DNA from 2 places in the Bacillus sp. FJAT-45066 genome. Region 1 is predicted to be linked to the other one. Evidence: a T-box and tRNA genes for the amino acid it is inferred to sense, from the RefSeq annotation. Region 1 holds a T-box; the other holds one or more tRNA genes.
The links. A T-box is a leader RNA that pairs with one kind of tRNA and senses whether it is charged. The one in region 1 lies ahead of tyrS (tyrosine--tRNA ligase), so its partner is inferred to be a tRNA-Tyr.
Positions count from the first base shown of each region.

Region 2: it has a tRNA-Tyr gene. The T-box ahead of tyrS (tyrosine--tRNA ligase) is inferred to sense a tRNA for this amino acid. The anticodon was not compared.

Region 1 covers NZ_NISQ01000001.1:127,540-131,944, forward strand. The annotation lists gene CDZ92_RS00660 (transglycosylase domain-containing protein) at 1-2,095, opposite strand, end outside; T-box leader at 2,247-2,482, shown strand; gene tyrS (tyrosine--tRNA ligase) at 2,536-3,798, shown strand; gene rpsD (30S ribosomal protein S4) at 4,303-4,405, opposite strand, start outside.
Region 2 covers NZ_NISQ01000001.1:2,364,430-2,368,834, reverse strand. The annotation lists rRNA gene CDZ92_RS12085 (23S ribosomal RNA) at 1-801, shown strand, start outside; rRNA gene rrf (5S ribosomal RNA) at 933-1,049, shown strand; tRNA gene CDZ92_RS12075 (tRNA-Asn) at 1,064-1,138, shown strand; tRNA gene CDZ92_RS12070 (tRNA-Ser) at 1,143-1,234, shown strand; tRNA gene CDZ92_RS12065 (tRNA-Glu) at 1,251-1,325, shown strand; tRNA gene CDZ92_RS12060 (tRNA-Val) at 1,361-1,436, shown strand; tRNA gene CDZ92_RS12055 (tRNA-Met) at 1,508-1,584, shown strand; tRNA gene CDZ92_RS12050 (tRNA-Asp) at 1,586-1,661, shown strand; tRNA gene CDZ92_RS12045 (tRNA-Phe) at 1,809-1,884, shown strand; tRNA gene CDZ92_RS12040 (tRNA-Thr) at 1,904-1,979, shown strand; tRNA gene CDZ92_RS12035 (tRNA-Tyr) at 1,987-2,070, shown strand; tRNA gene CDZ92_RS12030 (tRNA-Trp) at 2,106-2,179, shown strand; tRNA gene CDZ92_RS12025 (tRNA-His) at 2,195-2,270, shown strand; tRNA gene CDZ92_RS12020 (tRNA-Gln) at 2,326-2,400, shown strand; tRNA gene CDZ92_RS12015 (tRNA-Gly) at 2,404-2,478, shown strand; tRNA gene CDZ92_RS12010 (tRNA-Cys) at 2,491-2,564, shown strand; tRNA gene CDZ92_RS12005 (tRNA-Leu) at 2,589-2,677, shown strand; tRNA gene CDZ92_RS12000 (tRNA-Leu) at 2,749-2,830, shown strand; tRNA gene CDZ92_RS11995 (tRNA-Gly) at 2,907-2,980, shown strand; gene CDZ92_RS11990 (B3/B4 domain-containing protein) at 3,113-3,778, opposite strand; gene queG (tRNA epoxyqueuosine(34) reductase QueG) at 3,894-4,405, shown strand, end outside.

The DNA.
Region 1 (4,405 bases):
CTAAAGATCTTCTTTGTTCGTAACCAAACCAAACACCTAATGTGACATTCGGATTAGAGGCAACAAACCAGCTATCATGCGTATAATTGGAAGTACCAGTTTTACCACTCCAATCAGAAGAGAACTTTAATCTACTTCTAACGTTTCCAGCTGTCCCACTTATTACTACGTCTCTCATAGTATCTATCATTAAATAAGCAGTTTGTGGAGAGTAAATTCTTTTTGGCTCAGCTTTATGTTCATAAATTGTTTCTCCAGTATTGGAGACAATTTTTTGAATTAAATACGGTTTATTGTATTCTCCATTATTAGCAAAAGTAGCATATCCTGACGTGTTTTCTAATACAGTTACTCCTGTACCAGATGCACCTAATACACCAGATATTATAGCGGCATCATTTTCTGTTAAATACTTGAAATTTTGTTCGAATAAGAAATCCATCGGTCTATATTGTGCTTTTAGGTCAACATATGCTCGGACAGCAGATATGTTGTAAGAATGTTTTACTGCGTCCCGAACGGTTACTAAACCATACTCTTTACCCGTATTAAAGTTAACTGGAGTATATGGTGCCTGTCCACGTATTTCAAATGTTTTCTTAATATCGGCTAACATACTGCCAGGTTGAAGCTTACCGTATTCATATGCTGGAGCATACAATAATAGAGGTTTCATTGTTGATCCATTATGCCTAGGTGATCTTGTTGCATAGTTTATTTCTGAATGATTGAAATCCCGTCCAGGAATAAAACTTAAGATGGCACCAGTCTTATTGTCTAATAAAACAGCTCCAACTTGTTCTGGATTTTTAACTGTTTCTCCAGTTTCTTCGTCAATCTTTGGAGGACCAATTCTAAATCCGTCACGATCAAAAATTGGTTTAGCTGCATTTTCATCAGCCCAATCAAGTTCTGGTCCAAATTGAAACTTGTCTTTTGCTTCTTGCATCTTATCGAACATTTCTTTGTTTATCGTTGTGTGAATGTGATAGCCACTTTGTCTTATATTTAAATGAGCTAATTCCTTATATTCATTTAAGAGATTAGTGTTTTCTTTTAAATCTTTCTCTTCATAACCATCTTGTTCAGCTAAAATAAATGCAATAATTTCTTTTGCATGCTCTTCAATTTCCATTGTTAAATGTGGATATTGTTGGAATGCTGTTCCTTCAGGGTCAATAAAGTCTTTCGTAATGTCATAAGCCAAAGCTTTTTCATGTTGTTCTTCTGTTATATATCCTAAAACATTCATTCGGTTTAAGACATGGCGCATTCTATCTAAACCAGGTCTTAATCCTTCTGGTGATTTTACTTCAGCTGTACGAGTAAAAGGTGTATATGCAAAAGGACTTTGTGGCAAACCAGCGATATAAGCGGCTTGCTCTAAAGTTAAATCGTTAGGTTCTACTCCAAAGATTCCTCTAGAAGCCGTTTTCACTCCTGCAATATTTCTGCCTGAAGAGTTTCTACCGAATGGAGAAACATTTAAGTATGCTTCAAGAATCTCTTCTTTTTCGAAGTAATGCTCTAATCTCAGTGCTAACAAAATTTCTTTCGCTTTTCGATCGAAGGAGACTTCGTTTGTTAAAATTTGATTTTTTATTAATTGTTGAGTTAATGTACTACCACCAGTTTGATTGGCAGAGTTTAATACTTCTTGTAACATTGCACGTAAAAGAGCCTTTGGAACGATTCCTGGATGCTCATAGAAATATTCATCTTCTGTTGCGAGTAATGCTTGAACTAACACTTCAGGTACTTCGTCTATTTTTACTTCTTCTCGATGCAAATCTGCCCTATACGTTCCAAGAAAAAGATTATCAGCGAAGTACATATTAGATGTTTCTTCATAATCATATATGTTACGTTTCATGTCTTCATAAGGACGTAAAGGTTCATCCTTCACAAGAGCAGCAAAGTAACCAGCTAACGTACCGCCAGCAAAGCCTAAGCTAATCACTCCTATAAGAATAAAGATTAAAATTAAATTCCAAACTACTGAGTATGTAATATTAAAGCCTTTTTTCGTTTTTTTATTTACAAAGAATTGATAGAACGACAAAAATTGTTCTTTTGTTTTATCGAACTTTGACATAATATAATCCCCCCATTAAACATTATTATTATAGCATACTGTAAAGATTTAGATGGGGATTTTTTTATTACAAAAAGGTCCATTCAAAAAATATGTAGTTGACAAATAGCTTGGGGATATGATAAAAGTACTTTATAATTATTTTGAATAGTGATAAGCAAAGATAGGAATTAGTAATATTTAATAGCGAGCTTACAGAGAGCTGGTGGTAGGTGCAAATCAGTACTGCATTAAATATGAATTACCTCCTAGAGCTTCTTTTGTGAACAGCTTTTGAGCCTATTAGCAAAAGACGGTTATCAAGCCGTTATGAACAAACAAGTGGTAAAGCAATGATTGTTGCTTTGCAAGTTGGGTGGTACCGCGAGATATAAACTCGTCCCTTCTATATAGGGATGAGTTTTTTTATTTGACTAAATCAAAGGAAAAGAGGAATTGGAATGAGTAACTTATTAGAAGATTTGAAGTTCCGCGGCCTAGTTAATCAGATTACAGATGAAGAGGGCTTGGAGAAGTTGTTAGAAACGGAAAAAGTAAAGTTATACTCTGGATTCGATCCGACAGCAGACAGTTTACACATCGGTCATATGCTACCTGTTTTAACGTTAAGAAGATTTCAACAAGCTGGACACTCTCCAATCGCTTTAGTTGGTGGAGCTACAGGTTTAATTGGTGATCCAAGTGGTAAAAAAGCAGAACGTACGTTAAACACTTCCGACGTTGTTGCGGATTGGTCCAATAAGATTAAAGACCAACTTTCTTGCTTTCTAGACTTTGAAGCTGCTAATAATCCAGCTGTTATTGCGAACAACTTTGACTGGATTGGTAACATGGATTTAATTACCTTCCTACGAGATGTTGGTAAAAATTTCGGGGTTAACTACATGCTTGCAAAAGATTCTGTACAGTCTCGTATTGAGTCTGGAATTTCCTTTACAGAATTTACTTACATGATCTTACAGTCACTAGACTTTTTACATTTATACAAAAATGAAAATTGTAAAATACAAATAGGTGGAAGTGACCAATGGGGTAACATAACTGCTGGTTTGGAACTTATCCGTAAATCCGAAGATGAAGCAAAAGCTTTTGGGTTAACAATTCCATTAGTTACAAAGTCAGATGGAACTAAGTTTGGTAAAACAGAAGGCGGAGCTATTTGGTTAGATAAAGAGAAAACATCTCCTTACGAGTTCTACCAGTTCTGGATTAACACAGATGACCGCGATGTTGTTAAATACTTGAAATTCTTTACTTTCTTATCCCATGAGGAAATTAATGAGTTAGAAACTGAGATGGAACAAGCACCTGAAAAACGTTCCGCTCAAAAGAAACTGGGTGAAGAAGTTACAAAACTTGTTCATGGTCAAGAAGCATTAGAGCAAGCAATTCGTATTTCGGAAGCATTATTTAAAGGTAACATCGCAGATTTAACTGCATCAGAAATTTCACAAGGTTTTAAAGATGTTCCTTCGTTCCAATTGGAAGGAGAAGATGATGTTGCTTTATTGGAACTTTTAGTGATGAGCAAAATTGCACCTTCTAAGCGTCAAGCTCGTGAAGATATAACAAACGGTGCAATCTCTATAAACGGCGAACGTGAAACAAGTTTAGAGCGTGTCTTAACTAAAGAAGATCGTATTGAAGGACAATTTACGGTTATTAGAAGAGGGAAGAAGAAGTACTTTTTAATTAAATACTAATGCGTTCTTTTTTAGAAATAGATTTTTGTGGAATAAAGTCAATGATATATGTATGAATGGCCTTAGAGTAATTTCTAAGGTCATTTTTCGTTTTTGCTTCGGGTAGGTGTGGTGGTGTTGTTTGTATTTGCTAAAGATTGAAACAGAAATTGATTGGATTGAAACACAAGTGGATGAAGGAGTATGCGGTGAGATGGATTGAAACAGAAAAAGGTGGAATTGAAACACAAAGTATAAGGATTGAAACAGAAATTGCTTGGATTGAAACACAATTGGGATGAAGGAGTATGCGGTGAGATGGAATGAAACAGAAAAAGGTGGAATTGAAACACAAAGTATAAGGATTGAAACACAAACTACATGGATTGAAACACAAAATAAATGAAAAACTCTAGAAACAAATTTTAAAATAAAATGAGGATTAATAAAATAGTTGTACGTAGAAAATAGAAAATCACCATAAAAAAACCCCAATCGAATAATCGACAGGGGTCTCCGAAACTATTAACGAGAGTAGAACTCAACGATTAATGCTTCGTTAATTTCAGCAGCTAACTCAGAACGCTCTGGTAAGCGAGTGAAAGTACCTTCTAACTTGTCAGCATCG
Region 2 (4,405 bases), 2.2 Mb from region 1:
TGGTACAGCTTGTACAGGATAGGTAGGAGCCTGAGAAGCCGGAGCGCTAGCTTCGGTGGAGGCGTCGGTGGGATACTACCCTGGCTGTATTGAAATTCTAACCCGCACCCCTAATCGGGGTGGGAGACAGTGTCAGGTGGGCAGTTTGACTGGGGCGGTCGCCTCCTAAAGAGTAACGGAGGCGCCCAAAGGTTCCCTCAGAATGGTTGGAAATCATTCGTAGAGTGTAAAGGCACAAGGGAGCTTGACTGCGAGACCTACAAGTCGAGCAGGGACGAAAGTCGGGCTTAGTGATCCGGTGGTTCCGCATGGAAGGGCCATCGCTCAACGGATAAAAGCTACCCCGGGGATAACAGGCTTATCTCCCCCAAGAGTCCACATCGACGGGGAGGTTTGGCACCTCGATGTCGGCTCATCGCATCCTGGGGCTGTAGTCGGTCCCAAGGGTTGGGCTGTTCGCCCATTAAAGCGGTACGCGAGCTGGGTTCAGAACGTCGTGAGACAGTTCGGTCCCTATCCGTCGTGGGCGCAGGAAATTTGAGAGGAGCTGTCCTTAGTACGAGAGGACCGGGATGGACGCACCGCTGGTGTACCAGTTGTCTTGCCAAAGGCATAGCTGGGTAGCTACGTGCGGACGGGATAAGTGCTGAAAGCATCTAAGCATGAAGCCCCCCTCAAGATGAGATTTCCTTTAGCGCAAGCTAGTAAGATCCCTGAAAGATGATCAGGTAGATAGGTTCGAGGTGGAAGCGTGGCGACACGTGTAGCTGACGAATACTAATAGATCGAGGACTTAACCAAATTAGAACGATACAATCACTTTCTTGATATGAAAATATGTTATCTAGTTTTGAAGGAATATAAAAAAAGTGTGAAAAAACACTTGATTTTCTTCAAAGATATATTATAATAATATTTGTCTTTGAAAAATGTCTGGTAATGATGGCGAAGAGGCCACACCCGTTCCCATACCGAACACGGAAGTTAAGCTCTTCAGCGCCGATGGTAGTTGGGGGCTGTCCCCCTGCGAGAGTAGGACGTTGCCAGGCTATATATCCTTTATTCCACCATAGCTCAGCGGTAGAGCATTCGGCTGTTAACCGAAGGGTCGTAGGTTCGAATCCTACTGGTGGAGCCATTATGGAGAGCTGTCCGAGTGGCCGAAGGAGCACGATTGGAAATCGTGTAGACGGTCAACGCCGTCTCAAGGGTTCAAATCCCTTGCTCTCCGCCATTCTATCTAATATAACGGCCCGTTGGTCAAGCGGTTAAGACACCGCCCTTTCACGGCGGTAACACGGGTTCGAATCCCGTACGGGTCACCAAACTTTTTTTCAATGTAAAGAACTAGCCTTTATATGGAGGATTAGCTCAGCTGGGAGAGCACCTGCCTTACAAGCAGGGGGTCGGCGGTTCGATCCCGTCATCCTCCACCAAGATTTTTTCACGCTAGTGAAAATAATCTTCCTTTACTCACGCTAGTGAAATTAACTACCTATAATATTATCGCGGGGTGGAGCAGTCTGGTAGCTCGTCGGGCTCATAACCCGAAGGTCGTAGGTTCAAATCCTGCCCCCGCAACCAAGGTCCCGTGGTGTAGCGGTTAACATGCCTGCCTGTCACGCAGGAGATCGCCGGTTCGATCCCGGTCGGGACCGCCATTTTAAACTACTTGTTGTATTTGAGGGTTAAGAGAAGCAAGGAGTTCGAGAAACAAACAAACGAACATCGGAGCGTATTATACATACGTTAGGATGTGAGTGAGTGAAGTTGACGAAGAAATTAGAAGCTTATCGCAAACCGAATAAGGCTCGGTAGCTCAGTTGGTAGAGCAATGGACTGAAAATCCATGTGTCGGCGGTTCGATTCCGTCCCGAGCCACCACTTATTTTAATATAATAATGCCGGTGTAGCTCAGTTGGTAGAGCAACTGACTTGTAATCAGTAGGTCGTGGGTTCGACTCCTATCGCCGGCACCATTAAGTCGGAGGGGTAGCGAAGTGGCTAAACGCGGCGGACTGTAAATCCGCTCCTTTGGGTTCGGCAGTTCGAATCTGCCCCCCTCCACCACTTATTTTTATAAAAACAGTAACATTTTTAATCATAGGGGCATAGTTTAACGGTAGAACAGAGGTCTCCAAAACCTCCGGTGTGGGTTCGATTCCTACTGCCCCTGCCAATAAATTTTAATATGGCGGGTGTGGCGAAGTGGTTAACGCACCTGATTGTGGTTCAGGCATTCGTGGGTTCGATTCCCATCATTCGCCCCATAAAATTTATAAAACAACCTAATAAAGATAGATAGATATATATGAAATACTTCATTGGGCTATAGCCAAGCGGTAAGGCATCGCACTTTGACTGCGACATGCGTTGGTTCGAATCCAGCTAGCCCAGCCATTTGCGGAAGTAGTTCAGTGGTAGAACACCACCTTGCCAAGGTGGGGGTCGCGGGTTCGAATCCCGTCTTCCGCTCCATTTATTTTATTAGGCGGCATAGCCAAGTGGTAAGGCAGAGGTCTGCAAAACCTTTACCACCGGTTCGAATCCGGTTGCCGCCTCCACTATATTGCCAACACTTAACCCTTGCCGGGGTGGCGGAACTGGCAGACGCACAGGACTTAAAATCCTGCGGTAGGTGACTACCGTACCGGTTCGATTCCGGTCCTCGGCACCAAGCTTTTTTCGCTAAGCGAAAATAAGCATCCTAAAAAACAAACTTATTACTTAACTATAAGATACTGTCAAGCCGGTGTGGCGGAATTGGCAGACGCGCGCGACTCAAAATCGCGTTCCTTCTGGAGTGTCGGTTCGACCCCGACCATCGGTATCATGAACAACATTGTAACAGGTCTAAAACCTGTTATATATTTTTGTCAAATAGTCGACAAATTTCGACAAAATATGCGGGTGTAGTTTAATGGTAAAACCTCAGCCTTCCAAGCTGATGTCGTGGGTTCGATTCCCATCACCCGCTCCATACATATTAACCAACGCAGTGTTTCGTTTTTATAAACGAAGTATTGCGTTTTTCCATATGTAAAAGAATACTTTGAAGAACTAGTATGATCAGAGATAAATAAAAAGGAGAAGGAAGTAATTCCTTCACAGATTATGAAATAATACTAACTTCATATGTACCACCATGAACTTGTTGAAACATACTAGCAATGCTATTAAGCATGTTTCTGGCTTCAGAAGTATTCATAGAAGGTTTTAAGTATATAACATGAATAGCTTGTCTTGTTTCAGAAGTTACAGGTGTTCTTTTACTATCAATAAAAGGACTACCAAAAGGGCCAACCTGATCAACGCTATGTATTAAGTTTTGTAGATTAACTATGTTCCCATTCAACCCCTCGTAAGTTTCATTTCCGGTTCCAATACTAAATTCAACATTTCCTATGATTTTATTTAAATCATAAATACCAAATGGAATTTCATATTTAAGGGAGAAAAAGTTATTTAGGTCTACAGAAGAATTTATAGAAGGTAAGAATTGCGCCTTTTTCAATCTTCTATATAATGCTTCTACGGAAGGACGATAACGGTTCGGGTCTTTACCTAATTGTTTGAAAAGCTTTCTCCATTCTTGAACACCAGAAATAGAGGTAACTTCTTGCTCAAGCAAGTCTAAGTGACAAGATTCCTGAAATAACCTTATCCTACCTTTGAGCATTTGGGGAGAATCAGAAATTGTGATATCTTCATAATGTATGATACCAATCTTAAAATCAGGTAAAATATTTTTTATAGATGAATTTATGTTGAATTGCAAATGGAAACATCCTTTCAAATTAATTGTTTCAATAAACGAATTGTAATGAAGAAATTAACTCCACTTAAAGTTTATCATAAGTTTTCACTACATTAAAAATAAGGAGGTGTAGGTTATGAATATTTCTATATTAAAAGACGAGATTGTAAAATATAGTAAAGAAATTGGAATTGATAAAATTGGGTTTGCTAGTGCATCGCCATTTAGTGAACTAAAAGAACGATTAAAAATTCAGCAAGAAAATAAGTTTCAATCAGGCTTTGAAGAAGAAGATATAGAGAAAAGATCAAATCCAGACATTTTACTTCCAGGTGCAAAATCTATCATTGCCATTGCATTAGCTTATCCTTCTAAAATGAAGAACGCACCTCGAAGTACAAAAGAGGATCCTAGAGGCATTTTTTGTAGAGCATCGTGGGGCAAAGATTATCATCACATATTACGTGATCGTATGGAAAAGTTAGAATCTTTTTTAAAGGAAAAAGTTCCTCAAGTAATGTTAAAATCTATGGTTGATACTGGAGAACTATCCGATCGAGCTGTTGCTGAGCGTGCGGGTATAGGATGGAGTGCCAAAAACTGTTCGATTATTACGCCTGAATTTGGTTCTTACGTTTACTTAGGAGA